DNA from 3 places in the Roseibium sp. FZY0029 genome. Region 2 is predicted to be linked to each of the others. Evidence: riboswitches for the same ligand, from Rfam matches in the RefSeq annotation. Region 2 holds a riboswitch; each other region holds the start of a gene.
The links. Region 2 has a riboswitch for thiamine pyrophosphate ahead of V1T76_RS20345 (ABC transporter permease). Riboswitches for the same ligand answer to the same signal wherever they lie in the genome.
Positions count from the first base shown of each region.

Region 1 (10,330 bases), on a different contig from region 2:
GCCCTTGTGACCGATCCAGCTATCCGGACCTGGGTATTCTTCCGGCTTCAGCCACGGAACGGTGATGGCACCCCATTCACCGCCAATGCCGTTGGCGCCGAGGTGAGCCTTAGCGTCGATGGCGATGCCCGATCCGCTACCCGTGCCGATGATGATGGCGTGTACGATGTGAGCTCCGGCGCCAGCACCGTCGGTCGCTTCCGACACCGCCAGGCAATTGGCGTCGTTCTGGATGCGGACCGGACGGCCGAGCACCCTTTGCAGATCCTTGTCCAGGGGCTTCCCGTTCATCCAGGTGGAATTTGCGTTCTTGACGAGGCCCGTCTTGGGCGACAGCGACCCTGGAATACCGAGACCGAGCGTTCCCGTCTGGCCGGTTGCCTGCTCGGCACATTCGACCAGAAAACGGACAGCCTCCAGACACCCTTCATAGTCGTCTCTGGGAGTGTCGACCCGTTGCCGAAACAATTCCTCGCCCTCGTTGGAAAGAGCGATGATTTCGATCTTGGTGCCACCCCAGTCAATTCCCAGCCGCATTTTCACTCCATCCGTCTTGGCAGTTCGAAGGCAGCCGTCTGGCCGTCTTCAAGTTCGCTTGTCTGTTTCCCGTAGGTTTTGAACTTTTTCAAGATTGCGCTCATTTCTTCGGCGTTCAGGATCACCGGGTCGCCGAGTGTCAGAGCCGACAGATACTGATCCGCCAGATCTTCAACACCTTCCGCCACCGAAAGAGCCTTTTGCAATGTTGCGCCTCCGGCGATCTGTCCATGGTTCGCAAGCAGGCAGGCGTTCCTGTCTCCCAGAGCAGCGATCATCGCTTCGGAAAGGGCTTTCGTGCCGAAGGTTGCATAATGCGCACAGTCGATGCGGTCACCGCCGGCAAGCGCGACCATGTAATGGAACGCGGGAATGCCACGCCGGTGGCACGAGAGGGCGGTTGCGCGCGGGCTGTGACAATGGACCACCGCGCCGCAGTCAGGTTTTGCCAGATAGAAGTCGAGATGCATACGCCACTCGGAAGACGGCAGCGTTTCACCGCGGTAGCAGCCATCCCAGTCCAGCGGAACGATCATGTCTTCGGTCAGATTTTCATAAGGAGTACCCGACGGCGTCACCAAAAAACCGGATTCGGTGCGTGCACTGACATTTCCAGAAGTGCCTTTCGTCAGTCCGAGACGCGGCAAGGCGCGGGCAGTCTCTATGATCGCGCGGCGCAGCTCGGACGTATCGTCTGGAAAGGTGGGCATTCGGGGCCTCTTTGGGTCTGGTTCGGCCGCAAGCCTATCGTTTAAAAGCGCGGCCGTGAAAGCGGCGCTTAGATGACAGGTATCCGGTTGCCTTTTCAAGGTATTGGTTTGATATATCCCGAGCCTTCGACCAGACGGTGAAGGATCGCGGTGTTAAGGGACTGCATGGCGGGTTTTGCAGACAAGCTCAGGCATTTGTTTGGATCGGCTGCAATGTCGGCAGACCGGACGGGTCGGGGCGAGCAATCCAGACCAAGACCCGGACCGCTTTCCAAAGGACCACGCTGGGCTGAGCCGGACGGAGAAACGCTGTCTGACGGAGGCAAGCCCAACAGGCCCGGTCTGCCGCCACGCGTTGCCAGGTCCAGGAGCCGTGCTCAGGTGACGCCCTATTACATCTGGGGAACGCTGGCACTTCTGGCAGCAGGTTTTGCCGTTGGAGGTCTGTTCCTGCACCTTGTTCAACAGCAGGGGGAAGACAGCGTCGTCACATCACCCCTGATGCCGGACCCGCTATCGTCCTTGCAGCCTCCGGCGAGGAACGTGCTGCTGGCCCCGGAGCCGGAACTTGCAGCCGAACTGAAGCGCAGCTTTCTGGGGCGGCCAGATCAACTGTGTGACGAGTTGCGCTCGCTGGGCCTCGGAAATCCGGGTTGGCGCCGGGCTCCCTTCAGTGCGGACCGCTGGCAATGCGCATCAGACCTGGTGCCCTTGACCACGCCGAGCGTCGACTATGGCTCGACAACTCTCTTCTTCCTGCTGCGCGGCCCCTCGGACAACCGCATCGACTATCTGCGGCTTAAACTGGTGGTGGAGGATCCGCGCCAGATGCAGATAGGGCTCGATGCGGTCTGGCTGGTGATCGACGCCCTGGCCCTGCGTTACGGCTGGACGGTGCCGGAAGTCTTTCGAGAGGCGGTTTCCGGCTTCAGGCAACTGGAAACGAACCACAGGGGTGTTCGCATGTCGGTTGCGCCGGAAGATCCCAAGCTGACAGGGGATCCGCTGGCAAGCCAGCGGCTCAATATCATTCTCGACTTTGGCGAGCCGGACCTGATCCGGCCCGCCGACCGGTTTGAAAAAGCGCCGCCTCTTGAGAGCGGCTGGAGCGTCAAGGCCCCGAACGCTCCGGCAGGGGAATGAATTCCTCCGCGTCGCCGGGAACCGTATCGAACCGTCCCAGCCGCCAGTCTTCCTTGGCCTGCTCAATGCGTTCCTTTGATGAAGACACGAAGTTCCACCAGATATAACGCCGGCCATCCATCGGTTCCCCGCCAAGCACCACAAAACGGGCGGGCAGGGGCGAGGTGTTTTCAATCACCAGATGATCGCCCGGCTTGAACACCAACAGCTGGGCCGGATCAAAACTCTGGCCCGCGATGGTGATCTGGCCAGAGACAGTGTAAAGGCCACGTTCTTCCCAACCGGCATCCAGCGGGATCCTGGCTCCCGGTTCCAGCGTGATATCTGCATAGAACATGTCGGAGGCTGTCTTCACCGGTGCCTTGTGGCCATAGAGCTCCCCAGCGATGAGCTTGACCGAAGCGCCCTTGTCGGAAAACTCGGGCTGTTCCTCAGTGCCGTGATGCTGGAAGGTCGGGTCAGTCTCTTCCAGATGTTTGGGCAGGGCAACCCAGCTCTGCAGGCCGAAAAGGGGGCGTTTTTCCTGCAATCGTTCCGGACGCTCACGTTCTGAATGCACGATGCCCTTGCCCGCGCTCATCCAGTTCAGGGCACCGGGCGCAATCGCGATCTCCGTTCCGAGGCTGTCACGATGGTACATCTCGCCTTCAAAGAGATAGGTCACTGTCGCCAGACCGATATGGGGATGAGGGCGCACGTCGATGCCGCCGCCAACCAGCAACTCTGCAGGTCCCATCTGGTCGAAGAAGATGAACGGACCAACCATCCGTCTCCTGGCGGAGGGCAGAGCGCGCCTCACCGAAAATCCGCCGAGATCGGACGTTCGCGGAACGATGATCGTTTCTATCGGGTCACAGCTTGCAGCATTTCCCGCCACGGGATCGGGGCAATTCAACCAGCTCATCTGCCTCTCCATCACAGAATAGTTCGTCTTGCAGGTTAGATAGGCACCGAGAAGCGGAAGTGTCCATTGAACAGTCTGTTTCGGGTTTTCATCCCCTGCACAATCTGTATAACGACCGGCCCTTCCTTACTTGCTTTTGTTTGGTGCGACATGAAACGCGTGATGATCGTAGGCGGCCCGGGCTCGGGAAAAAGCACGCTTGCCGTTGCCCTTGGCCGGAAAACCGGATTGCCCATCTACCATATGGACAAGATCCATTACCGCTCCGGTTGGAACGAACGGACGCGAGAAGAGAAAGACCGTCTGACGCATGAGGTCCATTTGAAGGATGCGTGGATCTTCGAGGGCGGTCATTCAAGCACCTATGCGGAGCGAGTTGAACGTGCCGACACTTTCATCTGGCTCGATGTCCCGGTTATGCGCCGCATATTTCGAGTGCTGAAACGGTCGGTGAAATACAATGGGCAAAGCCGTCCTGATCTGGCGGAAGGCTGCCCGGAGCAGTTCAACTGGCAGACGGTTGATTTCCTGAAGTTCATATGGCGAACCAGACACTCGGCCAGAGCCAAGTTGGAGCGCATCTACAGTGATCCTCCGAAGCATCTGACAGTCTATCGCCTCCGGTCTCTTGCCGAGGTCAATGAGTTTCTGGCGGACTGTCGGGAGCGAGACTGAAGATCTATCCGGTCTCTTGACAGTTGCACCTAACGAGCGGCACAAAAGGGGCTCACCCGGGGTGCCTCTAGAAGAGGCTGAGATACTGCTGGCGCGACTGCGCAGTGCAGGGACCCGACGAACCTGATCCAGGTCATGCTGGCGAAGGGAAGGTGTTCTCGGCCAACTGCGGTTGCCACGGCAATGCGACCACCCCGGCCACCTTTCCAAGCTGACTGTCCGAAATGCGGGGCCTGTTCCGGTCCTTGCGGAGATTCGTTGAATGCAGGCGGTCTACCAGACATTCCGAGATGGCGAACGACTGACGTCCTCCCTGGCAGGAGAGGCGGGATGAAGGTCGGTATCAAAGGGGCCGGAGTTGCCGGTCTGGCTCTGGCACAAGAGCTTGTCTCGCGTGGTGTGCGGGTGGAGTTGCTGGAAAAACACAAGGATCTTACCGCCAGTGCCTCCTGGCTTGCTGGCGGTATGCTGGCGCCTTGGTGCGAGCGGGAAAGTGCCGAAGAGGATGTTCTGCGGCTCGGGCAAGCCTCCATTGGCTGGTGGAGCAAGGTTCTGCCGGGGCACGTCCGGCACAATGGCACGCTGGTTGTTGCCGCGCCGCGCGATGCTGGTGAACTCAACCGGTTTGCCTCTCGGACCAGCGGCTTTACATGGCTCGACAGTGAAGCGCTGGGCGCACTCGAGCCGGACCTTGCGGGCCGATTTGCAAAGGGACTTCATTTTGCCGGAGAAGCCCATCTCGATCCGCGGCAAGCTCTCACGGCGTTGCTGGCAAAAGTGTCTGAGAGCGGTGCAGAGGCCAGTTTCGAGACCGAGCACTTTGCTTCGGCGCCCGATCTTGTCGCCGATTGTACCGGCATGGCTGCGCCCGATCCGCACCTGCGGCCCGTTCGCGGTGAAATGCTGCTGCTCCACGCGCCGGATGTCTCACTTTCGCGGCCTGTGCGTTTTCTGCACCCGCGCATCCCGGTCTATGTCGTGCCGCGTGACATCGGGGTCTTCATGGTCGGGGCGACCATGATTGAAACCGGCGACCGGGAGGCGGTCAGTGTTCGGTCGACCATGGAACTCCTCAATGCCGCCTACAGCCTGCATCCTGGCTTTGCGGAGGCAAAGATCATCGAAACCGGGGCGGGCCTGCGCCCGGCCTATCCCGACAATCTCCCTCGCGTCACGCTTTCCGGCAACACGTTGTCACTGAACGGATTTTACCGGCACGGCTTCCTGCTTGCCCCGCATTTTGCCATCGAGGCAGCAGACAGGATCGTGCAACATCTTCAGGAGAAGTCCCTTGAAGCTAACCATTAACGGCGAACCTCAGGAAGTTGCCAGCGCGACGCTGGCTGCCCTTCTGCATGAACTGGCCTATGACCATGAGTTCCTGGCCACGGCGCGCAACGGCGAACTCGTGTGTGCGGAAGAACGGAGCGCTTGTGTCCTTGAGGCGGGCGACCGGATCGAGATCCTGTCACCAATGCAGGGAGGCTGACGATCATGTTTGAAGTTTATGGGGAAACGTTCGCATCGCGTTTTCTGCTCGGAACGGCGCAATATCCTTCACCGCAAATCCTGGCGGATGCGGTAAGGGCATCGGGTGCAGAAATTCTGACCGTGTCTCTCCGGCGAGAAACGGCCGGAAATGGCACAGGTGGGCGGTTCTGGGACCGAATCCGGGAATTGAACGTCAAGGTGCTGCCCAACACCGCCGGGTGTCACTCGGTGAAGGAAGCGGTTACCACCGCAAGGATGGCGCGGGACCTTTTTGGAACCGACTGGATCAAGCTGGAAGTGATCGGCCATCACGACAGCCTGCAGCCGGATGTCTTTGGCCTTGTGGAGGCGTCACGCATCCTGAGCGATGACGGCTTCGAGGTGTTTCCTTATACGACGGACGATATTGTGGTCGGTGAACGGCTGCTTGAGGCAGGCTGCCAGGTGTTGATGCCCTGGTGCGCGCCGATCGGTTCAGCGAAAGGGCCGGTCAATCCGGATGCCCTTCGTTCTTACCGCAGTCATTTCAGTGGCGTTCCTCTTGTCGTGGATGCCGGTCTTGGCCGGCCGTCTCACGCGGCCACTGTACTTGAACTCGGCTTTGATGCGGTGCTGCTGAACACGGCCGTAGCGAAGGCCGGTGATCCTGTCGCCATGGCAAGGTCATTTGCGATGGCAATCGAGGCCGGTCGACTGGCCTACGAAGCCCAACCCCTGGAACCTCGTGACATGGCGGTTCCTTCTACTCCGGTACTCGGAATGGCGGTTTTTGAATGAAACTCGATCCCTTTTATCCCATCGTTGACAGTTCCGACTGGATCGAACGGCTGGTGCCGCTTGGCATCAAACTGGTTCAGCTACGCATCAAGGACGTGAGCGATGATATCCTGCGCAAGGAAATCGCGGCTTCCAGGAGCGTTTGCGTGAAACATGGCTGCCAACTTGTCGTCAACGACTATTGGCAGCTTGCAATCGAGGAGGGGTGTGATTTTGTCCATCTTGGTCAGGAAGACCTTGCCGCGGCTGATGTCGCAGCCATTCGCAAGGCAGGCTTGAAGCTTGGAGTGTCGACCCACGACGGCGAAGAACTGCAGACAGCTCTTTCTACCGAGCCCGATTATGTCGCCCTCGGCCCCGTCTATCCGACAATCCTGAAAGAGCTCAAATGGGCCCCGCAAGGCGTTGAGAAGATCGGCCGCTGGAGGCAGCAGATCGGCAGTCTACCCCTGGTGGCCATTGGCGGCCTCAACCCGGAGCGTCTGCCTGGTGTGTTTGAGAATGGCGCGGATATCGCGGCCGTCGCCACTGACATCACGCGCAATGCCGATCCGGAAGCGCGCACGAGGGAATGGATTGAGGCGACGCAGCGCTGGCGGTAGCAGGCCCGCTTTTCGGTTTGGTTGCCTAGCTGAAGATAGCTCTATCGCGCGCGACCTGATCGCGCAGAAAGTCTTGTGCCACCGCAACATGGCGGAGCGGGCGCGAGCTTTCATGCGTGACCATCCAGTAGGCGCGGTGAAGCTTTATGTTCGGCAAAACAGCGACAAGACCACTGTCATCGCGCGCGATAAAATCGTGGAGGATTCCAATACCTGCTCCGGAGCGCACGGCTTCGGTCTGGCCGAGCGCAGAGGCGATTTCAAAGCGTGCAGTCCAGTCTTTCAGGATTTCGGTGCCGTAATTCAGCGACGGCGAGTAAAGCAGGTCTTCCACGTATCCAATCAGATCGTGGGCGGTAAGGTCGTGTGCGATAACTGGCGTGCCTCGGCGTTCCAGATAGGCTTTCGAGGCGTATAGGCCGAGGGAATAGTCGACAAGCTTGCCGGCAAAGAGTCGGCCGGTTTCCGGCCGGTCTATCGTCACGGCGATATCGGCCTCGCGGCGGGACAGGGAGAAGGATCGCGGCACGGGCACGAGCTGCACCGTCAGGCCCGGATGCTTCTCCGTCAGTTTTCCGAGGCGAGGGGCAAGATATGCAACACCGAAGCCGTCGGGCGCGCCGATGCGCACGGTTCCCGTAATTTCCGGCGTGTCGTTTGTGAGATCCGCTTCCGCCGCAACCGCCTCGGCTTCGATCCGTTCTGCCCTGTCGAAAAACCGGTTGCCCGCTTCGGTCAGAAGACAGCCGGACGTCGACCTGTCGAACAGACGTGTGCCGACGCTGTCCTCAAGGTTCGTTAGTCTGCGGGCGACGGTGGCGTGGTTGAGGCCGAGGCGGCGCGCTGCGGCCAGTATCTGTCCCGTTCGCGCGATTGCGAGAAAGATGCGGATGTCGTCCCAGTTCATGCAGATTGCTTCTCGCGTTGATCGCCTTGCTCTGGTTGTTACCAGCCGGGTGAGCGAAAAAATCAGAAGATGTCCTCACGGGGTGCTCTGCACGGGCTCATTGCCGCGCTCATGCCGGGATGACAACTGAGGGCTATTGGACCTATCGTTCATTTCAAACGCTGATTGGACTTTAATTGACATAACTTTAAAAAACGCACAACGGGTCCGGAGTTCTGGTTCTTGTTTGCGGCAAAAATAAACGTCAAAAAGAAATCACCTCGGACATTGGCCAGAAAACCTTTCTGGCTGGTGTCAGAACATATTGGGAGAAACGCGACATGCGGAAGATCGGTCATTTTATCGGCGGCAAACACGTGGAGGGAACCTCCGGCCGCTATGCAGACGTCTTTAATCCGGCAACCGGTGAAGTAGAAGCGCAGGTCGCCCTGGCCAGCCAGGAAGAAATGGATGCGGCAATCGCCAACGCCGCCGCCGCACAGCCTGCCTGGGCAGCCACCAACCCGCAGCGCCGCGCCCGCGTGATGATGAAGTTCGTCGATCTTCTGAACCGCGACATGGACAAGCTGGCCGAAGCGCTTTCCCGCGAACACGGCAAAACGCTGCCGGATGCCAAGGGCGACGTTATTCGCGGTCTCGAAGTTGCCGAGTTCTGCATCGGTGCGCCGCATCTTCTGAAAGGTGAATTCTCCGAAGGCGCAGGTCCGGGCATCGACATGTACTCCATGCGTCAGCCGCTCGGCGTCGTTGCCGGTATCACGCCGTTCAACTTCCCTGCCATGATTCCGATGTGGAAATTCTGCCCGGCGATCGCTTGCGGTAACTCTTTCATCCTGAAGCCGTCCGAGCGTGACCCGTCCGTGCCGATCATGCTGGCCGAACTTATGATCGAGGCCGGTCTGCCGGAAGGTGTTCTTAACGTCGTCAACGGCGACAAGAGCGCGGTGGATGCGATCCTGGACGATGAAACCATCCAGGCTGTCGGCTTCGTCGGCTCAACACCGATTGCCCAGTATGTTTATGCTCGTGCAACTGCGTCCGGCAAACGGGCCCAGTGCTTCGGCGGTGCCAAGAACCACATGATCATCATGCCGGATGCCGACCTCGACCAGGCTGCCGATGCGCTGATCGGTGCCGGTTACGGCGCAGCTGGCGAGCGCTGCATGGCCGTTTCCGTTGCCGTGCCGGTTGGCGAGAGCACTGCCAACGCCTTGATCGAGAAGCTTGCGCCGAAAGTGGAAGCACTGAAGATCGGGCCTTACACGGCAGGCAACGATGTCGACTTCGGTCCGCTGGTCACCAAGGAAGCACTGGCCCGCGTGAAGGGTCTTGTCGATCAGGGCGTCAAGGAAGGCGCAAAGCTGGTTGTCGATGGCCGTGACTTCTCCATGCAGGGCTATGAGAACGGCTTTTTCATGGGCGGCTGCCTGTTCGACAACGTCACCAAGGACATGGAAATCTACAAGACCGAAATCTTCGGTCCGGTTCTGTCCGTGGTTCGTGCGGAAAACTACGAGGAAGCTCTCGAACTGCCGCTCAGCCACGAATACGGCAACGGCACAGCAATCTTCACCCGTGACGGCGATACCGCTCGTGACTTCGCGTCCCGCATCAACATCGGCATGGTCGGCATCAACGTGCCGATCCCGGTGCCGCTCGCCTACCACACCTTCGGCGGCTGGAAGAAATCCGGCTTTGGCGATCTCAACCAGCATGGTCCGGACGGGTTCAAGTTCTACACCCGCACCAAGACCGTGACGTCCCGCTGGCCGTCAGGCCTGAAGGATGGTGCTGAGTTCGTCATTCCGACGATGAAATAAAATCAATCGAGCACATGTTCGGTAAAACGCTCCCGGTCACCGCCGGGAGCGTTTCTGTTTTGCGGCAACTGCAGCCCGTTTCGATGGCTGAATTCGCCAGACAGGCGTGGGTCGTCGCGGTTCTTCTGCTGCGGCACTGTAAATTGGCAGGCAAAGGCGTGGATCCGACATGGCAAACCGGGGTGCGCCGTGGCAATGTGTCCCTTGCATTTGTAATGGGAGAGCGACACTAAACGCCCGATGAAAACGAAAAAGGAAAAGATCGGGAAAGTGGCTGAGGATGTGGGGCAGGGCCGCGGAACCGCGGCTGCTTTCGGCTGGCCGAACGAGGCAGAAAGCCGCCGCCTCAAGCGGGCCGGCAAGATTCTTGCCGTATCCGATCTGCTGTGGATCGCCCAGGCTGGATTGATTTCCTGGGCGCTTGGACCGCTTCCAGCAATTTTTTCCGCTGCTGACGCGAGCCTTAGTGCCGAGAGCGATCTCACTTTGCCGGCGTTGCTGGCCGCCGCCGGCATAGCCCTTGTCGCACTATTGAGAGTATTTCTGCAAAACCGCGCCGAAACGGTAGCCCGGCAGACTGCTCGTGCGATCCAGAGCAGGGCACGCGGTGATCTTCTCTCCATTGCGGCCACGCGGTCACCGTCGGCAGCGTTTCCATCTTCCGGAGCCTTTGCCGCACACGTCACCGAACAGGTCGATCTGCTTGGACCTTATTATCGGAACTTCGAACCGCAGAAACTGCGCTTGCGCCTTGTGCCCCTTGG
Region 1 is NZ_JAZDVZ010000003.1:263,621-273,950, reverse strand. It holds gene V1T76_RS09660 (ROK family protein) at 1-537, opposite strand, end outside; gene V1T76_RS09655 (class II aldolase/adducin family protein) at 540-1,247, opposite strand; gene V1T76_RS09650 (DUF6030 family protein) at 1,629-2,390, shown strand; gene V1T76_RS09645 (pirin family protein) at 2,359-3,294, opposite strand; gene V1T76_RS09640 (DNA topology modulation protein FlaR) at 3,445-3,969, shown strand; TPP riboswitch at 4,017-4,137, shown strand; gene thiO (glycine oxidase ThiO) at 4,300-5,277, shown strand; gene thiS (sulfur carrier protein ThiS) at 5,261-5,458, shown strand; gene V1T76_RS09625 (thiazole synthase) at 5,464-6,237, shown strand; gene V1T76_RS09620 (thiamine phosphate synthase) at 6,234-6,839, shown strand; gene V1T76_RS09615 (LysR family transcriptional regulator) at 6,865-7,746, opposite strand; gene V1T76_RS09610 (CoA-acylating methylmalonate-semialdehyde dehydrogenase) at 8,067-9,566, shown strand; gene cydD (thiol reductant ABC exporter subunit CydD) at 9,807-10,330, shown strand, end outside.
Region 1: another riboswitch for thiamine pyrophosphate. It lies ahead of thiO (glycine oxidase ThiO); the one in region 2 lies ahead of V1T76_RS20345 (ABC transporter permease).

Region 2 (10,330 bases):
CAAGCGCTACAAAGAGCATGAGGATCCTGAAGCAGCCGAACGCCTGGTCAATTCCCATCTACGCCTCGTCGCCAAGATTGCCATGGGTTACCGCGGCTATGGCCTGCCGATCGGAGAAGTCGTCTCCGAAGGCAATGTCGGCCTGATGCAAGCGGTCAAGCGCTTTGAACCGGACAAGGGTTTCCGGCTCGCGACCTATGCCATGTGGTGGATCAAGGCAGCTATTCAGGAATACATCCTGCGCTCATGGTCTCTCGTTAAAATGGGGACCACGGCCAACCAGAAACGCCTGTTCTTCAACCTGCGTCGCCTCAAGGGCAAGATCCAGGCGCTGGACGAAGGCGATCTGAAGCCGCACCAGGTATCGGAAATCGCTACCAAACTCGGAGTGTCCGAGGAGGAAGTGGTATCCATGAACCGCCGTCTGGGTGGTGATGCCAGCCTGAACGCGCCTGTGCGCGCGGAAGCAGACGCGGGCGAGTGGCAGGACTGGCTTGTTGATGAAAGCGAGAGCCAGGAAACCCTGCTTGCCAACCAGGAAGAGCTGGACATGCGTCGCAAGATGCTGAACGACGCCATGGACGTGCTCAACGAACGCGAGCGGCGCATCTTCGAAGCGCGCCGCCTGTCGGAAGATCCGATGACGCTGGAAGACCTTTCCGGTGAATTTGGTGTCAGCCGTGAACGCGTTCGCCAGATCGAGGTCCGCGCCTTCGAGAAGGTTCAGAAGGCCGTGCGCAACAGCGCCCGCACCATGGACCAGCCTGCCGCCTGAGCCAGGTAACCTAGAAAACAAACAAGCGCCGGAGCCAACCTCCGGCGCTTTTCTTTTACGTGAACTGATTGGATTAGCGGATCTCGGCTGTATAGCTTTCCACCGGCACGACTTTGCTGATCAGGCCAGCTTCGGCCATGAACTCGGCAAAACGCTGATAGCGGCCTGCGTCGAGTGCCGCCGGGCGCTTGGCGAAGCGCGGCAGCGTGTCGAACCAGGCCCGTCTGTTCAGCTCGTCGTTGAGGTTCGGATATGCCTCTATGAACGCATTCCAGGATTCTTCCGGATGATTGCTCAGATAGATCGTGGCCGCTTCCACAGCCGCGAGGAACTTCGCGAAGCGCGGATCGTCGGTCTCGTCCTTGTTCACGACATAGATCAGCTCATCAAAGATCGGCACGCCGTTTTCTTCCGGAAAGAAGGCCTTGCCCGGTTTGCCTTCGATTTCGAGCTGGGTCAGCTCGAAATTGCGATAGCCGCCGATCACCGCATCCACCTGGCCGGCAAGCAAAGAACCCGACAGCGCGAAATTGACGTTGACCAGTTCCACGTCATCAATGGTCAATCCCGCCGATTGCAGCATCTGGCCCAGCATCGCATCCTCGAACCCGGACACGGAAAAACCGATGCTCTTGCCCTTCAGGTCCTTCAGCTCCTGAATTGGACCATCCTTGAGCACGATGAGCGAATTGAGCGGCGTTTCCACCAGTGTCCCGATCCATTTCAGCGGCAGCTCCTCGTCTATCTGCGCGTGAAGCGTCGGTTGATAGGAGACCGCAATATCGCCCTGCCCGGCAGCGACCAGCTTCGGCGGCATTGCAGGATCTGCAGGCTCGATGATCTCAACGTCCAGACCTTCCGCTTCGAAGAAGCCTTTTGTCTGAGCGGTAACCAGCGGCGCGTGATCCGGATTTACGAACCAGTCGAGCAGCAAGGTCAGTTTTTCACCGGCCTGCGCCGGGCCCGACGCCAGCAAGCCGGCCGCGAGAACAAGAGACAGGAATTGTTTTTTCATGAGGTCCTCCGTTGAGCGGCAGCTAGCTGAGCGTCTGCCAGGGAACAAGAAGTCGGGTGAGATGGTTCACGGCAAAACGCATGATCAGCACCATGGCTGCCAGAAGGATCAGGGCAGCGAACATCATGTCCGCCTGCATCCGGTTGCTGCTTTGAAGCATTATGAAGGCAAGGCCGCCCTTCGCCCCGGCCCACTCACCGATGATCGCCCCCATGGGCGCGAACACAGCAGCAACCCGCAAACCGGAGGCAAATGCCGGCAAGCCCGACGGCAGACGGAAGAACCAGAGTTCCTTCAAACGAGACAGCCGATAAAGCCGGGCAAGGTCGTGCAGACCCGGATCCAGCCGCTGCAGGCCGTCGAAAAATGTCGACGTGACCGTGAAGAAGATGACCAGGATGACAACGACGATCTTGGACGCCAGCCCGAACCCCAGCCAGAGCACGAGGATCGGCGCGATGGCAAAGACAGGCAGGGCCTGCGTGACCAGAATGGGGGGCATGGCCAGCCTTGCAGCAACCGGAAACAGCCACAAGAGAATGGAAAGCAGCGCCCCGGCTGCAGCTCCAAGCACAAAACCGAGCACCGTCTCATAGGCGGTGATACCGGCATGATGCAGCAGAAAGCCGGCGTGTTTGGCGAAAGCTGCAAACACCCGGTCCGGACCCGGCAGAATGTAGTGCTGGGTGTCGAAGATATGGACAATGGCCGCCCAGATCGCGACGGTCAGCAGCAGGCCGAACACCGTCCGGCCGACAGCTTTCAGGAAAACCATCATCCGGCCACCTTGGTCACCACAGGCTGACAGGCCGGTTCAAGCGCCGATACCGGCAGTCGGATGTGCAGCCAGGGCTGCGGTCGCAGACAGATACGCATAGGATCTCCCGTCTTCGGACAAGCCGAAAATGACAATGGAGATCCGGGAATAGGCTAAGGATTCCGTCCCTTCGCCGGCATGACCCGGATCAGGTTCTAAGGGTTCGGCATCACGCCATCTCAGCTCCGGTAACCGGAACACCCCTCGGACCAAGTCGGAACATGCCTTGTGTCAGGAAAAAAGGCAAGCGGCTGCGGAACGGTTTTTAGGCAGGTTCCAAGGGCTTACCTCGCCCAGCCGGACACACCTCAACGTGCACCCAAGACCAGAACCACCAGATCATCGCCCTTGCACGCAGAGATAAGCTTATGAAAAAATTGAGATTTTCAGAACCAGATCCCAGCTCGCAGGTCACCCCGCGCGGATGACGTTGGAACGGGCATCCACGGAAAAAAGCCAGAAGCCGCTGTGAAGCGGCTTCTTCCAATTCTCAAAGCAGGAGACGATTGCTTAGCCGGCTTGCCAGGAGGTAATTGCCTTTTCAACAGCATCCGCACCGGCCGTTCCCTTCTCAAGGGTCAGGATGCCGCGCTTGCCGTTTTCATACAGCATCGGAATGTCGATCCAGCCGCGTTCACGCAGCAGGGCCAGATTGCGTTGCTGCTCGTTCGGCAGGCTGGACAGGGCGATCCAGAAAAAGCCTGGAGACACCTTCACCGAAGCGCCGATCAGCGCATCGCCGCGGGCCTCTTCAGTCGGCTTCATGACGAGACCCGGAACATTGACGACATCGCCCGGAGCGAAGTTTTCCGGAAACTCGTATTTGATCTCGACAAGATGGCTGGCTGGCAGGGAGGTGTCGTCATTCGGCTTGATGCGAATGTCGACTTTCACATCCCGCTCGGGGATTTCGACCGATGCACTCAGAACCGCCAGAGCCTTGCCATCGAGATTGGTTTCTTCCTCGACGCTCCAGACAACGGCACCTTGTGCCGCAGTGCCGGCGCCACCGGACTCTTCACCCTCTTCATAAAGAATCGAGCGCTGCACGGAAGAATCAGCCGCCGAAGCAGACGGAGCAGGCGCACTGTCATCCGGCGAGATAGCCGACAGGTTGTCTTCCGGCACCGCGACCGGGTTTTCTGTTATCGCAGGCGCCTGATCGTTGTCGGTGCTCGTCACGATGGAAGGCTGTGAAGGCTCGGGCGCAGTGTCTGCCGGGGTATCGGCCTCAGAGCTATCGGCCTGCCCGGTAATGGTTGTTGTGGTCACCGTACGAGCATCAGGCGCAACCACATCCGTTTCGCCTTCATTCAGCAAACGGTCGGTGTTCTTCGACGGTTCATCGCCTTCTCCGGCAGCAGTCGAAACCGGCGGCTCCGTGTTGGTGACAGGTTCGCTGTCCGAAACTGTTGGGGAAGACGATGTGGCAGGTACGTTGCCATTATCGGCGCTCTGATCACCTGCGGGCATCAGGAAATAGGCCCCTGCTCCCAGAAGGACCAGCACCAGCAATGCGGCGGCAATCGCAATAGGAACGGTGCGGCTGCCGGACGTATCCCCACGCAGCGCATCCGACGCCTTCGGCTTCGACCGTTTGTCGCGGTTTTTCTTCGGCGCCGGCTCTTCCTTGGGCTTGCGTGCCTCATCGCCGTGATACGGCTGATCGACGGAAACGGATGCAGCGGCACCGTTCGTCGGTTCGAACAGGCTGTCATCCGCCGGTTCTGCCTGTGCCGGCCCACCGAACGAGGGTTCCTGACGCACAGGTGCCGCGCTCGGATCGGAAGCTTCCTTGGCGTTGTGGACAGCCTGGCTGGCCGCCGTGCCAAGTGCTTCGGCCTGCGACAGGGTTTCTTTCAGCGGCGAAGGATCAGGTGTTTCCACTGCTGGAGTGGGAGCTGCTTCCGGCTCCTGCGGGGCAGGCACATCCGGCGCCGCCTCCGCGACCGGCTCAGCCTGCGGCGGCGTCACGGGTGGCGCGGAAACCTGCGGCGCGGGGGCTGGCGCCTCAACCTTCGGAACCGTCGGGCTCAGGCCCAGGCTCTCGCGCGCGGCCTCAGCTTCCACCTTGCGGATGGCTTCTTCAAGACGCAACTGCTCAGCCGTGATTTCGGACGGCGCTAACGGCGGTTCATAGGCTTTGAGCTGATTGACGATGGCATTGCGCGCACGGCTGTAAACGCTTCTGCGTGCGGCACCATTGTTTTCAGGTAAAGACGCGATCGTTTTCTTCAGAATCGAATAGTAATCAGCCATCTTCCTGCCTACCGGCCGACTGCAAGGATCTGTTGTGCGGGCCCGAGATTTCGTATCATTCTCAGGCTTATAGCAAGTTTTTCGAAAACAGGTGCTATTTCTTCAATATCTCGCCGCGACAGAAACCCTCGCAGTACCCTTTTTCCTAACACAGATTTGTCTCTTCGGCACACACATGGAACGCCGAAAACGAAGGGCGGTTGCATGCAGTGATTCGCAGCACGCAACCTAAGTCCTTAATAATGTGCTTTTAACGTCACATATCTCAATCCTGGAAGGGATTCTGCACAAGAATTGTGTCGTCCCGTTCCGGACTTGTCGACAGAAGAGCCACCGGAGCACCGATCAGTTCTTCGACATGACGCACATATTTGATCGCCTGAGCCGGCAGCTCGGCCCACGTCCGGGCCCCTTCGGTCGATTCTTTCCAGCCCGGCAGGCTTTCGTAAATCGGCTTCACCCGCTCCTGCGCCCCCTGCGAGGCCGGCAGATAGTCGATCCGCTCGCCATCCAGCTCATAGCCGATACAGATCTTGATTTCGTCGAGGCCGTCCAGCACGTCCAGCTTGGTCAGCGCGATCCCGGTGATACCGGATGTGCACACGGTCTGGCGCACCAGAACCGCATCAAACCAGCCGCAGCGGCGGCGGCGGCCGGTCACGGTACCGAATTCATGACCGCGCGTGCCCAGGAACTCGCCGACCTCATCCTTAAGTTCGGTCGGGAACGGACCTTCGCCCACACGGGTGGTGTAGGCCTTGGTGATGCCGAGCACGTAATTGATCGAATTCGGGCCGAGGCCGCTGCCTGCCGCGGCCTGGCCGGCGACGGTGTTGGACGAGGTCACGAATGGATAGGTGCCGTGGTCGATATCCAGAAGCGCACCCTGAGCGCCCTCGAACAGGATCCGCTTGCCCTGGCGGCGCTGCTCGTCCAGCAGATACCAGACCTTATCCATGTAAGGCAGCACCTTGTCGGCGATGCTCGCAAGTTCGTCGTAGATCGCCTGAGCGGAAATCTCGTCCTGACCAAGACCCCGGCGCAGCGCATTGTGGTGCGTCAGCAAGCGGTCGATCTTGGCAGGAAGGGTCGCAAGGTTCTTCAGGTCCATCAGGCGGATGGCGCGGCGGCCAACCTTGTCTTCATAGGCCGGGCCGATACCGCGCTTGGTGGTGCCGATGCGCGTACCGGTGTTGGAATTCTCGCGCAGGGCATCGAGTTCGCGGTGGAGCGACAGAATCAGCGTCACGTTTTCGGCAACGCGCAGAGATTCGGGTGTCACGACGACACCCTGATTGCTTAGGCGCTCGACTTCCTCAGCAAGGGCGTGCGGATCCAGCACGACGCCGTTACCGATCACCGAAAGCTTCCCTTCACGTGCAACCCCGGACGGCAGGAGAGACAGCTTGTAGCTGACACCATCGATGACAAGGGTATGACCGGCATTGTGCCCGCCCTGGAACCTTACGATGACATCGGCCTGTTCCGACAACCAGTCGACAATCTTGCCTTTGCCTTCGTCACCCCATTGCGAACCGACAACAACCACATTCGCCATCTAGACTTTGCTCTCCTGAAGCAGCTTCCGCACTCTCCGAAACATGTCCGGGATGCCAACACGACAAGCCCCGGCAACCGGACCGGGGCAAACGGCGCGGACTATAGACAGGTTTCCCTGCTCATGCGAGTCTCCGCACGGAGATTGCGAGCCAAAAGCAAGTTTTTTTGCCAGCTCTCCTGAACGGCCTGCTCACCCTTGTGACAATTGACCGCTCACATCGCACCCATATCGGACATTTCCCGGATTAGATCGCATTTGCGGCAATGTCGCGACGGCAGTTTATTTTGCCGGCGGCTCGCCTGCTTCCCGTTTGTCGTGACGGGCAAGCCTGAAGATCATCGGCGACGTGCGCAGCAGCCAGACGAAGCGATGGCGCCTGTTTGCCGGGACAGCATCCCGGCTCATGATACGCGCGAAGACGAACACGACCAGCGACAGGTGCAATGTGGCGGTATAGAGGAAAAAGGCCGAGGCGCCGAATTGCTCCATCACCAGAGACGCGATGAACGGCCCGACCATCGCGCCCACGCCATAGGCTAGCGTAAGTCCCGCCACCACGTCGATAAACTGCCCAGACTCTGCGTTGTCATTGGCATGGGCCGCACACAGGGAATAAAGCGGCAGGGCAAATCCGCCAAACAGAAAGACACCGGCGAAAAGCTCCAGACGGGTCGACGATCCGGAAATGAAAAGACAGGCCAGCCCGGCGCCAACCGTGAAGACCCCGAGCACGATACGCCGATCCAGTCGGTCGGACAGCCAGCCGGCCGGATACTGGAAGATGGCTCCGGCAAAGACCCAGATCGCGACAAATGCGGCAACCGTTTCCAGCCCCAGCCCCACACCTTCCGCGTAAACGGGGCCAACCATTCGGAAGGCGCCGTTGGTAAGGCCGATGGTGAAAACGGCAACAAGGGCAACCGGCGACACCCGCCACAACATCAGCGGATCGAAGAAACGCGCTGGCGGTGCCGCGGGATTCTGCTCGCTTGTCAGGGAAATCGGCACCAGAGCAAAGCAGAACAGGATGGCCAGCACGATCAGAATATCCGGTCCCAGCGGCCCGAAGGCCGGCAACATGAACTGGCTGCCCATCACTGCGATCATGTCGACAATCCGGTAGACGGAGAGGATCCGCCCCCGGGAGGCATTGGTGGCAATGGAATTGAGCCAGCTTTCCAGAACCATGGTGGTACCGCAGAACGCCGCCCCGCTGACCAGGCGTACCACCATCCACAGCCATCCGGCCGGAGTGAAGGCTATCGCCAGAATGGCTATGGCACTGATGGCCGCCAGTGTGGAAAAGACCCGAATGTGCCCTGCCCGGGCGATCAGAAACGGCGTCAGCAGCACGCCGACAATCATGCCGCCGAAATAACACGAGCCGAGCAGCCCGATCAGTGCATCGGACATGCCTTCCGACTTGGCCCGAACGGAGATCATGGTGACGGAAAGCCCGTTCGCGCCCAGAAGGCAGGCGGCAGCAACCAGCAACGGTGTCAATCGTCCGGCAAGCGATCTCGTGCCTGCCGCGGCAACCTGGGTCATGAATGAAGAACTCTTGCGAGCAGCCGAAGAAAACGCGGCTGGAACACTGTTGCCGGACTGGAACAGCGGCGCAAGTCCGGGACGGACGCTTTTGCAGACAAAACAGACAGTTCGGCCTGAATTGTTTGTCGGGCGATCCAAAACGGGGCCCTGTTCCGAGAGACCTGCCTCCGGTCAGGCAAACGGACCAACCCGCAAGGCACGTTTCGACGAGCCTCGGTCCTTGAAGCAAGGCAGCAATCCGGGCGCTCGCGTTTCGGGTGTTCTTCAGACCGGCGAACTGGTACCTGAAAAACATCTCTCAAACGGAGGCTGTAAATTGCCCCTTCGAAACTGGATCATGCTGACCGTGCTTGGCGCCATCTGGGGCGGCTCCTTTTTGTTTGCAAAGGTGGCCGTTGCGGAAATCCCGCCCTTCGTTCTTGTCTTCCTGCGGGTTTCCATCGCCTGTGCCGTCCTGCTGATCATCCTCTGGCATCGTGGCATGTTGAGCCGGCTGGAGAAAAAATACGCCTTGTCGTTTCTGGTCATGGGCCTGTTGAACAACGCCATCCCCTTCTCGCTCCTGTTTCTTGGTCAGACCGCAATCGGTGCCGGTCTCGCGTCGATCCTGAATGCAACGACACCCGTCTTCACCGTTGTCGTTGCCAGCCTGCTGACCAAACAGGAAACATTACAGGGCAACAGGATTGCCGGCGTGGTGCTGGGTGTGGCGGGTGTTGCCCTCATGTTGTGGAGCAGCCTGTCGGGCCTTGCCAGCGACCCCTTGTGGGCACAGCTCTGTTGCCTGGGTGCGGCCATCTCCTACGCCTGCGCGGCAACCTTCGCCCGCCGGTTCAAATCATTGCCGCCGCAAGTCTCGGCAACGGGACAGTTGATCGGCTCCAGCACGCTCATGCTGCCGGTTGCGCTTCTGACGGCGGGGGACTGGTCCATCGCCGATCCCGGCCTGACTGCCTGGTTCAACGTGCTCGCGCTCGGCGTCCTGGCGACCGCCCTTGCCTATCTGATCTACTTCCAGATTCTGGCTGAAGCCGGGGCAACAAATGCGTCGCTGGTCACGCTTCTCGTGCCGGCAAGCGCGCTGTTCTTCGGCTGGCTGATCCTGGGAGAAAATCTCGGGGTAACGCAGCTCGGCGGCTTTGCCGTGTTGCTGGCAGGTCTTGTCGTCCTGGACGGACGCATTCTGAAACGGCTCCGCGCACCGGCAGTGTGACCAATCGCGAAAAAAGGAGCCTTCTGCAAAAGGCAGAAGGCTCAAGCGCCAGGAACTTGGGCTGCACCTGACGAATATCCGGGAGGCATGATTAGGGGCACGCCCCTTTAGACCGGACAGCGGGTTGGCGGGCGCTTGAATAAACGCCCGCCGTTTTCAGAATTTCAGGGCCTTGACCTGTTTGACGTGAGAAACCGCTTCCAGCCGCGCCAGAACGTCAGGCGACACATCCCCATCCACCTCAACAAGGCAGATCGCATCATCACCTGGGGCCAGACGGCCGAGATGGAAAGTCGCGATGTTGACGCCGCTGTTGCCCAGTTCCATGCCGAGCTGCCCGATGAAACCGGGCTTGTCCTCGTTTGTGATGTAAAGCATCTGCGGCCCGAGTTCGGCCTCCATGTTGATGCCCTTCACTTGGATGATCCGTGGCTTGCCGTCGGCAAACACCGTGCCTGCGACCGACCTTTCCTGCCGCTGAGTGATCACGGTCAGGCGCATGTAGGTCTCGTAGGCACCGTCTTTCTCGCGGCGGATTTCCTCGATCTTCATACCGCGTTCCTTGGCAAGAATGGGCGCGGAGACCATGTTGACCGTCTGCAGGAGCGGCGTCAGCAGCCCTGTCAGCGCAGCAGCCGTCAGGGCCTGCACGTTCATTTCAGCCACCGCACCGGCATATTCCAGGCGAACCCCCTCGATGCCGGTTTCCGTCAGTTGGCCTGCGAAGGAGCCCAACTGTTCCGCCAATCGCACGAACGGCACCAGCTTGGGGGCTTCCTCGGCAGTGATGGACGGCATGTTGAGCGCGTTGCGCACAGCACCCTGGAGCAGGTAGTCGCACATCTGTTCGGCCACCTGCAGCGCGACGTTTTCCTGCGCTTCCGTGGTGGACGCACCCAGATGCGGCGTCGAAACGAAGTTCGGCGCGCCGAACAGCACGTTTTCCTTGGCCGGTTCCTCGACAAAGACGTCAAATGCCGCCCCGCCAAGCTTGCCCTCGTCCAATGCCGCGCGCACGGCCGCTTCATCGGCAAGCCCGCCCCGGGCACAGTTGATCAGATAGGCGCCCTTGCGCATTTTCTCGATCGCCTTGGCGTCGATGATGTTGCGCGTCTTGTCGGTGAGCGGCGTGTGCAGGG
Region 2 is NZ_JAZDVZ010000007.1:161,028-171,357, forward strand. It holds gene rpoH (RNA polymerase sigma factor RpoH) at 1-775, shown strand, start outside; gene V1T76_RS20340 (ABC transporter substrate-binding protein) at 849-1,790, opposite strand; gene V1T76_RS20345 (ABC transporter permease) at 1,813-2,568, opposite strand; TPP riboswitch at 2,716-2,822, opposite strand; gene V1T76_RS20350 (hypothetical protein) at 3,118-4,866, opposite strand; gene V1T76_RS20355 (adenylosuccinate synthase) at 5,132-6,424, opposite strand; gene V1T76_RS20360 (MFS transporter) at 6,707-7,975, opposite strand; gene V1T76_RS20365 (DMT family transporter) at 8,295-9,191, shown strand; gene serA (phosphoglycerate dehydrogenase) at 9,348-10,330, opposite strand, start outside.

Region 3 (10,330 bases), on a different contig from region 2:
GTACCTTCGAACGGCCGCACCGTCAGACCGGCCGTCACACCAAAGCCGATATCATCACCGGAAATCTGGTTGGAACGGGGGAAGCCCGCACCGGACGTGGCGTCGGCGGACTTCAGCGACACATCCAGGTATTGAGCCTGGATACCGATTGCGATCGCGAACATGTCGTTGATCTGAAGCGCGACAGACGGGTTAACGTTCAACGAGAACACGGAAGACGAACGCGAATAGAACTGCGCCGCCCAGTTCTGCTCCGGTTTGGTCGACAAGCCGAAGGGTGCGTTGATACCAACACCGAAAATCAGCTTGTCGTTCAGCCTGTAGGCTGCGTAGGAAGCTGGAATATAGGCATCGGACGCAATATCACCACTGCCGACCGAAGACGTGCCGAGGAACCCGCCTGACAACGTTCCGTTGATGTCTGAGCTCGGAAAGAGCCCCGTATTATGTGCTTCGATGGTCAGGCCCTGCTGAGCGCCGATAAGCGACGCGGGGTTCCAGTACATCGAAGAAATCGAGCCGCCGGACGTCCCATACCCGGCAAATGACATGCCCTGAAAATACGAGCTCTGTTCTCTCAGCGCGAACCCGCCTGCGAACGCTGAATTTGCAACCATTGATAGAACCACAGCTGTAGAAGCAAGTAGAACTGATTTCTTGTTTACCCACGGCATTAAGTTTCCTCCCATCCCCTGGCCCCCGGATGTTTCATGACTAACTGAGACAGGATTTTAGGAGAACGCGGATCGTTTCAACCGAATAATTACGTCAGTCCGGCGGGCAATTTTTCATGCTGCAATGCGAAATACGCGCCATTTTTTGTCGCAAATGCTATCGGGAGCTTCGAAACTCTTCAAAACAGACAAGTTCAAAGTGTGTTCGTTATCGAACCGACACACTTTCAAACATTTGCCCAAAAAACAGGCAGTCAGAATGTCAGTTTCCGATAACGTAATTTAGCATTGAATCGTTGCGGCTTTGCCACAGATCTCGCAACGGAATGTGGATGGCTTGTAGGACAAATCCCTTGGTATTCCTTGGTAAAAACACCAATCAGCTTTCCATGCGGAAACCGGACGGGCCGTATGCATGCTCGCGGTTTCCGGCCTTAAAAACTCATTTTGTCAGGAAGTTTCCCGGCGGATGGCGCCTTCGTTTCGCTTGGAAACGGTCCATTACCAGCCCAGCGGATTCAAACCCCGAACCGGTCGGTTGCAAGGTTTCGCAAAGAGACCGTCTGCGGACGTTGCCATGATGCAATCCGCAGCCGGCGGCAGGTCTAACCGTCCCGGGCTTCCATGAACTTGCGCATGGCAACGTCGCTCCAGGGAGCCAGACGGGCCCGGGCAGCCAGGTGACTGTCGTAGATCCTCTGGCTGAGCGCATCCTTGCTCGCGAATTCCGCCAGCACCTCGGCGGAGGTCACTCGCAGCGCCTCCAGCACATCATCCGGATAGGGACGGACAACGACGCCGTCTTCCTCCTGCAACAGCTGCAGCGCGCCCGCATTTTCCCAATCGCTTTCGGCAAGCGACCGGCCGTTTTCGGCTTTGCAGGCTTCCAGAATGATCGCGCGAAGGTCTTCCGGCAGACCTTCCAGCGCGACCTTGTTGAAGATCGCTTCGCCGGTACCGTTCGGCTCATGAAACCCGGGCGTGTAGTAGGACTTGGCAGCTTTCTGGAAACCCATCGCGCGGTCCGACCATGGCCCCAGGAATTCCGTGGCATCCAGCACCCCGCTGTCCAGCGCCTGGAACAGCTCGCCGGGTGGCAGACTGATAGGCGTTGCCCCGAGCCTGCGCATCACCTCGCCACCAAGCCCCGGCATGCGGATCTTCAGCCCCTTGAGATCGTCCAGCGTGTTGATCTCGCGCTTGAACCAGCCCCCCATCTGGACGCCGGTGTTGCCGGCCATGACCGGGCGCAGTCCGAAGGGGGCATAAAGCTCGTCCCAAAGCGCCTGGCCGCCCCCCTGCTCAATCCAGGTGATGTGTTCATGCGGCAGCAGGCCGAAAGGGATCGCGGTGAAATAGACCGAGGCCGGGATCTTGCCCTGCCAGAAAAACGAGGCCGTATGCGCCATCTGCGCCGTGCCCGCGGAAACTGCCTCGAACACGCCCAGAGCCGGCACCAATTCACCGGCGGCAAAAAGCCGGACGCGCAGTCGGCCGCCGGACATCAGCTCGATCCTGTCCGCAATACGCTGTGCGGTCATCCCGGGCCCCGGCAGGTTCTTCGGCCAGGATGTCACCATCTTCCATTCCAGCGTCGCCTGCTCCTGCGCCAGCGCTGGGGTGGCCAATGCACTGGCTCCGGCGGCTGCGGAAGCCCCCAGAAGTTGGCGTCGGCTCATCCGTCCAGTTTCGGTCTTTGGCTGACGGGTCATCTCACTTGCTCCAGAACGCGTGGAAATGATGAACAGGGCCGTGACCACTGCCGATGTGCAATTCATCGGCGGCAGCGATTGCGGCCTGAATATAGGATTTGGCAGACCGTACAGCCGCTTCCATGTCCTGCCCCTTGGCGAGGCCAGCGGCAACGGCCGATGACAGCGTGCAACCGGTGCCGTGCGTGTTGTCGGTTTTGACCCTGTCGGACCGGAGCCAGATCGCATTGCCTTCACGGTCGAGCAGAAGGTCAGCACTTTGCTCGCCGGCCCCGTGCCCGCCCTTGAGCAGAACCGCGTTGGCTCCAAGGCCGAGCAGCCGCTCAGCCTGCTCGTGCATCTGAGTTTCGTCAGCCGCCACATCGCCCTGCAACATGCGTGCGGCTTCATGCAGGTTCGGCGTCACGATGTCGGCCAGTGGCAGCAACAGGCTGATCAAGGTGTCCACGGCACTGTCCGCCAACAGGGGATCCCCGGACGCGGCCACCATCACCGGGTCGAGCACCACTTTGCCCGTCTCAAGCGTCTGCAACCCTTCCGCCACCGCCTCAATCGTATCGACGCGCGACAGCATACCGATCTTGGTTGCCTTGACGGCAAGGTCGGTGAAAACTGCCGTCATCTGGGCCCGTATGAAGTCCGGCGGCACATCGTGAATGGCGCTGACACCCAGCGTGTTCTGCGCGGTGAGCGCCGCAATGACGCTGGCGCCATAGACACCATTGGCGGAAAAGGTCTTGAGATCGGCCTGAATCCCGGCTCCGCCGCCGGAATCCGATCCTGCAATGGTCACCGCGATTGCGGTCATGAGAGCCTCCTGGAGAAGATGGACGACTAGCGCGCGTCAGCCGGTTTTGAGACGGGCTTCAATGTCGCGGTCGGTCAGGGAATAAAGCGCGTCGAGCAATTCCGGCACCAGACTACCCGGCCCGCCTGCTCGGCCGGCGGCAATTTCACCGGCAATGTTGAAGACGGACAGCCCGCAGGCCGCTGCCAGCGCCCGGTCGTTTTCGACGCTCAGGAACGCAGCCAGAACCGCCCCCCCGGCGCAGCCGGTGGCCGTCACGCGGGACATCAGCGGATCGCCGTTGCGCAACAGAAAATCCTCGCCGCGGCTTTCGATCCTGTCTTCCGGCCCCGTGACGGCAAACACCGTTCCGGCCTCGATCAACGCATCGACATCCGCCCTTTCCGGCAGGAGGGCGGCAAGTTCTTCCGAATTGAGCCGCACCAGATCCGGCTTCAGGTCCAAAAGCTCACGCGCATAGGCGCAGCGCACGGGCGACCGGTTGACGAAAACCGGATCAACACAAATCGGCCGGCCGGCCTTCCTTGCAGCGTCCATGGCAAGCGGAATGGCCAAGCGGCGTTCCTCGTCGAGCGTGCCGAGGTTCACCAGAAGTGCATCGGCGCCGCCAGCAAAGGCGGCAACTTCCTCCCGCGCGATGGTCATGGAGGGGACGGCACCGAGCGCCAGCAGCACATTGGCGGTGAAGCTCTGCGCAACGGCATTGGTGATGGTGTGAACGCGCGGTGCTTTCTGCCGGACCCGTTCCAGAAGGGAGAAGACCAATTCGGCGCTGAGCGCCTGCGTGGATGCGGCAACGGACAAGCTCATGACGGCTCTCCTTTTAAAGAAAGCCCGTTGCCGGTCTTCCGGATAGGACGTGTTGTGGAAAATGGTTCGTGCATCATGATCTCAAATCCCTCCGCCGGTATCAGCCGGATCAGGTTCAAGGAGTTGGCAGGCGGCCTCTCAGCCCGGTCCTGGATGGCCGGGCACCCCCATGAGATGTTTGCACTGCTAACAAGCTGGCAGCGCGATTGCAAGACCCGGCCTGTGCAGGGCAGCTACTCCGCAATTGACTGGCGCAAGGAGATGGGCGATGTCCTAGTCTGCTTTTCGTGAATCTGTCGCCCGGCCTTTTTTCGAAACCGAACGGTCCGGTGAACGGTTCTGGTGACACGCTCACCCACTTCAAACACCAACTGCCCGGAGCATCCCATGGTACCGTTTTTCGTGATGATCAAATGCCAGTTGGGCAAGACCTATCAGGTTGCCGATGCAATTGCCGACGCGGAAATTGCATCCGAAGTCTATTCCACCTCCGGCGATTACGATCTTCTGGTGAAATTCTATGTCGAGGATGGTTCTGACATCGGCCATTTCGTGAACGAGAAGGTCCACCCGATCGACGGTATTCAGGACACCAAGACCATCATTACCTTCAAGGCCTTCTAAGGCCAGACCCGGACAATTTCCATGAAACTCATTAAATCCGCAGCGCTTTGCCTGAGCCTTGCTCTTGCGCCTCTCAGCACCACCGCATCCGCGCAAGGCATGCCGCCTGAGCAGATCAAGCAGATCCTGGATCTGACCAAGGCCAACTGGGTGTCCTTCCGCGACTGGCAGGGCCAGGAGCTAATCTATTTCACCCACCTGGAATCCTGGAAATGCGGCATCGACTATGTCTTCTACGGGCTGAACGATGGCCCGATTGATCAGGAATGGCAGCTGGACGCCTGCGACCCCGACAACCCGAACGTCGTGCTCAAAGACAAACCCTACCTGGAACTTCCCGCCGGTTCGGCCCAGTCGATCAACGTGCAGCTCATCTTCAAGGACGGCACCAAGAGCGCAGTCGAGCGGTTCGAGTACAAGCCGCAGTAAGGCTGAATTAAGAAACCACCCGTATTCGCCGTCATTCAGGACAAGCGCGGTGAAGCTGCGCGCAGATCCGGAATCCAGCGCATCAGCGTGAGCGGAGCGAACTCTTTTCTCTTCGCGTAATGCCGCGCCAAAGGCGCGAAATAAGTCTGGATTCCGGATCAGCGCTCGGCTTCGCCTCATTTGTCCGGAATGACTCAGGAAAGGCAGCGTCGCCTGCCCTCTTGTCTCTCCCTCCTCACGAACGCGAAGGCGAAGACGCCCGGCGGGCCTTGGTGCGGTCCAGACCGAGCTTGTGTTCGCGGTATATGACGAAGATACCCGCGGCAATCACGATCAGCGCCCCGACCACCACCGCAGGCAGCGGTGTTTCATTGAACACCACCCAGCCGACAATGATCGCCCACAGCATGTTGACATAGTCGAATGGGGCAATGGTTGAGGCGTCGGCGTAACGGTAGCTCTGCGTGAGCAGGATCTGGCCGACACCACCGGCAAGACCGATCAGCAGAAGCAACCCGGCTGTCGGCAGATCCGGCACGATCCAGGCCTGTCCGGGCAGCAAAAGCCCGAGCGGCAGGGTGAGCAGTGACAAAATGGAAGACATGCCGGCGAACCAGGTCACGATGGTCGACGTGCGCTCCGTCTCGCACAATTTGCGCACGGTGATCATGGCAAGTGCCGCAAAGCCCGCACCGGTAAGGCCGATCAACGCACCGATCATCGAATCGTTGTCCAGTTCCGCATCCCCAAGGTGCGGCGACAGCACCACCAGAATGCCGACAAAGCCGACACAGACTGCGCTCCAGCGGTAGACCCGCACTTTTTCGCCAAGAAGAAAGAACGCCAGCACCACCACGAAAAGCGGCGAGGCAAAGCCGATGGCCGTCGCATCCGGCAGAGGCAACAGCGAGAGCGCGGTGAAGCCACAGACCATTGCCGTCAGCCCGACGGACGCCCGGGTAAGATGCCCAAGCGGATTGGCCGTTCTGAAGGCAAGCCCCAGCTCCCGGCGCATCGCCACCATGATCAGTACCGGAAACAGACCGAAGAAATTGCGTGCGAACACCAGTTCGCCGATAGGCACCGTCTCGGCCGCGATCTTCAGCGCCGTTGCCATGACGAAAAACACCATGGTGGACGCAACTTTCAGGGATATTCCGATAAGAGGTGCCTGCCGGGTCATCCCGGTGGGCGCCGGAGGTCCGGAGAAACGGGACTTCTGGCTCAAGAACGCCATGACAACTTCCAGGCCCGGCTTTTCAAAGATAAATCCCACGGTGTACCGGTCCAAAAACCGTGGGAAGAACCAGTGCGACTGGCCCTTCGAGTGCAGTGGATCAAGAATTGTCCCGCGTACAGGATGCGCGTAGGCGGGAATGAGGTGAAGGGCCTACAGTATTTGATCAAACGAGGCTTACGGCAAGCCCACTTGCAGGAAATTTGCCGCACGCTCAAAAGACCGGCGGCAATTCTTCATGTGGGGCGTTCCGCGCCCGAACTTCAGCCTCAAAGCCGGGATTCTTTTTCCGCCACGATCCTCGCCAGTTCTTCCGGCGACATTCTCTCGTGCTCGGCAATCGAGACCTCAAAACCCTTCAGACGTTTGTAGATGGACAGAAGCTCGATGATCGTCGTCCAGGAGTTGACCAGATACTGGAACGAATTCGACACCTGGCCGAAGGCGGTCAGGATCTGTTGCAGGATACCGTAGGTGATCGCGCCGGAGACAATCGTGGGAACGAGAATGAAATAGGTGAACAGGTTATCCGCCTGGAGATAGATGCCTCTGGCCAGATTGAAGTAGAGGTAGTGGCGATAGAGCCGGAAATAGTTCTTGCGAACGTTGGCAAATAGTTCCGCCAGCGTGATCGGCTGCGCCCTGTGCTCGTAGTCCTCTCCGTAGACCAGCTCCTTACGATAGGCCGCCTCGACGCGCTGGTTATGAAACTCCAGCCCCGGCAGCTTGATACCGACGAGCGCCAGCAGACCCGTCCCGAACAGCGACCACAAGATCGCCGCGGTGAACAGCGGGGCCGGAATGGCACCGACGATCGGCAGTTCGGAGACGTAACTCGACAGCGACAGCAACACGGGCAGGAAGGCAATCAACGTCATGACGGAGTCGATCATCGCGACGCCAAGCCCTTCCATGATCGCGGCAAAACGCATCGTATCTTCCTGGATACGCTGCGAGGCACCTTCGATATGGCGAACCTTGGACCACTTTTCGACATAGTAATCGTTCATCGCCGTACGCCATCTGAAGACGTAGTGGCTCACGAAAAACCGGGTAAAGACATAAAGAACCACCTGAAACGCCACGATTTGCACGAACACAATCATGAGCGAATAGAAGTCCAGCGCCGTGACACCCTTGTCGCCTGGCAGCGCGTTCTGAAGCGTATCGCCGAACGGCCTGCGCCAGTTGTTGATGGCGACCGACACCTGCACCGAATAATAGGTCGAGAAGATGATCGCGGACGATCCCCAGACGGACCAGACCTGCCAGCGATGGTTTCTGGCAAACACCCACCAGAAGCCACCGAAAAGAACCGTACAGATGAAGTAGTAACAGTAGAACCAGATGAATTCTGGCGAAACGAAAAACCCTGGCCCCACGATCTCTTTAGGATCGGTCTCGGAAACACCGAAGCCGAGCGGACCGCTCAACTCATCTGCGAAACCGTACCAGAAAGCGACGGTTACGATGGTCCACAGCAAAGCCGAGGTGAAAAACAGCTTCGGTCTAGGGAAGAAGGATTGAAACACAGGCGACAGTCCTGTTCTTGGGGATCTACGATTCTCGCGCACCGATGAACAGCAAGATTGCGGCAAGAACCGGATTATTCATACGGTTATTTAAAAGAAACCACAGACACAATCACGAGACCCCGGCTTTACCGGTGTCAACTTCCACTTGGAAAGAATAAAGGCGCCTCGAAAGGGCGCCTTTTTCAGTCTTCGTTACTTTGCTGCCTGAATGGCTTCCCACACCCGCAACGGCGTTGCCGGCATGTCGATTGTTTCGCTGACCCCTGCCCCATCCTTCAGGGCCTTCTGCACGGCATTCATGATCGACGCGCAGCCGCCGATGGTTCCCGCTTCTCCCGCGCCCTTGATGCCCATGGCATTGGTGGTCGAGGGGACATTGCGGGTTTCGAAATGAATGTCCGGCAGGTCGGCCGCGCGGATCATGCGGTAATCCAGCAGCGACGCCGTCAGAAGCTGGCCATCTTCATCGTAGATCGTCTGCTCGCACAAGGCCTGGCTCAGTGCGGAGGCCGCTCCGCCATGCACCTGACCAGCCAGAAGAAGCGGGTTCACCGTGACACCGAAATCATCGACGATCACATAGTTGACGATGGCAACGTCACCGGTGTCCGGATCGATTTCCACTTCACAAATGTGCGTGCCGTTCGGATAGGTTGCCTCGGCCTGTTTGACCTCTTCGCGGGCCGTCAGGGTTTCGCCCGCGCCGGCTGCGATCTCCGCCAGTGTCACCTGCTGGTCGGTCCCGACCACTCGCACCATTCCAGCGTCGAGTTCAAGATCCTCGATCCCGGCTTCAAGCCGGTCGGCGGCCAGTTCCTTTACCTTTTTCACCAGCGCAATGCCGGCATCGCGAACGGACGGCAGGCCGATGGGAATGGACCGGGACCCACCCGTGCCGCCGCCCTTGCGCACCCGGTCGGTATCCCCCTGGATGACGGTGATGTCCTCGATGGTAATACCGAACTGCTCAGCGATCACCTGGCTGTAGGCCGTCGCATGGCCCTGGCCGTTGGTCTGCGTGCCGATCAGCAGCGTCAGCGTGCCCTTGTCGTTGAGCTCCAGCGTGGCTTCCTCGCTGCCAGGGAAGGCGCACGCCTCGATATAGGAACAGATGCCGATCCCGCGATACTTGCCGTTCTTCGCGCTGTCTTCCTGCCGGGCCTTGAAGCCGTCCCAATCGGCAACTTCGAGAGCCTTCTGGAGGTGCCCGGAAAACTCGCCGGTGTCATACATGCGGCCGGTCTGGGTCGTGTAGGGCATCTGCTCGGGCTTGATGAAATTCCGCTTGCGGATTTCCACGGAGCCAAGGCCGGTTTCCTCACCCGCCTTCTCGATCAGACGTTCGATCAGATAGGCGGCCTCCGGTCGGCCCGCACCGCGGAAGGCATCGGTCGGCACCGTGTGCATGTAGACGCCTTCGACCTTCGCAAAGACGGCCGGGATGTCATAAAGGCCGGAGGTCATGGACGTTCCGACAAAAGGAATGAACGGGCCGAACTGATGCAGGTAAGCGCCCATCGCGGCCTTGACGTGCACCTTGAGCCCCAGGATCCGGCCGTCGGCATCCAGCGCCAGTTCCGCGTGGGAGACGTTGTCGCGCCCATGCGCATCGGTGACGAAGTGGTCCATGCGCTCCCCGGTCCAGCGCACTGGCTGTCCGAGTTCACGGGCTGCGATCATGCTCAGCGGATATTCGCGGTAGCAGAACATCTTGGTGCCGAAACCGCCGCCCACTTCCGGCGTGATCACCTGCAGTCTGTCAGTTTCGAGATCCAGAATGCCGCAGATAATATCGCGCAGCCCATGACCGCCCTGGGTGCCGACCGTCAGCTTGAAACGCTCGCTTGCCGCATCGAACTCGGCAACACAGCCGCGCAGCTCCATGTAGTTGGCAACGATCCGGTTGTTGACCACATCGATGGAAACGACCTTGGCAGCCTTCTCAAACGCGGCATCGGTCTTGGCCTGATCGCCCTGGCCATAGGTAAAGGCGACATTGGTCCCGAATTCCGGCCAGACCTTCACGGCATCGGGTGCCAGGGCCTCTTCGATCCCGACCACCACATCCAGCGGATCATAATCGATTTCCAGCATCTCGGCGGCATTTTTGGCCGAATTGACATCATCAGCCACGATGAAGGCGATGGCATCGCCCACGTAACGCACTTCATCGGAACACAGTACCGGCTGATCGGGCGCTTTGAAACTGGAGCCGTCGATCTGTTTCGGACGTGCCTGGCAAGGCATTGTCCGGCCTTCGAGTTCGGCGCCGGTCAGCACCAGACGAACACCGTCCATCTCGCGAATCTCGTCCACGTTCCCAAGGCTGATGCGCGCATGCGCCATGGCGGAGCGAACGACGACACCATGCAGGCATCCTTCCGGCATGTAATCGCCCGTATAGATGCCCTTGCCCGTGATGAGCGGCGCATCTTCCTTGCGGCGCAATGGGGCACCAACACCGAATTTCGGAGTGACCATCTGGTTCATGAATCTGGACC
Region 3 is NZ_JAZDVZ010000002.1:586,589-596,918, forward strand. It holds gene V1T76_RS07240 (OmpP1/FadL family transporter) at 1-617, opposite strand, end outside; gene V1T76_RS07245 (TRAP transporter substrate-binding protein) at 1,280-2,386, opposite strand; gene thiD (bifunctional hydroxymethylpyrimidine kinase/phosphomethylpyrimidine kinase) at 2,388-3,194, opposite strand; gene V1T76_RS07255 (hydroxyethylthiazole kinase) at 3,231-4,004, opposite strand; TPP riboswitch at 4,073-4,183, opposite strand; gene V1T76_RS07260 (Lrp/AsnC ligand binding domain-containing protein) at 4,392-4,628, shown strand; gene V1T76_RS07265 (hypothetical protein) at 4,650-5,057, shown strand; gene V1T76_RS07270 (DMT family transporter) at 5,293-6,294, opposite strand; gene sbmA (peptide antibiotic transporter SbmA) at 6,564-7,826, opposite strand; gene V1T76_RS07280 (xanthine dehydrogenase family protein molybdopterin-binding subunit) at 8,022-10,319, opposite strand.
Region 3: another riboswitch for thiamine pyrophosphate. It lies ahead of V1T76_RS07255 (hydroxyethylthiazole kinase); the one in region 2 lies ahead of V1T76_RS20345 (ABC transporter permease).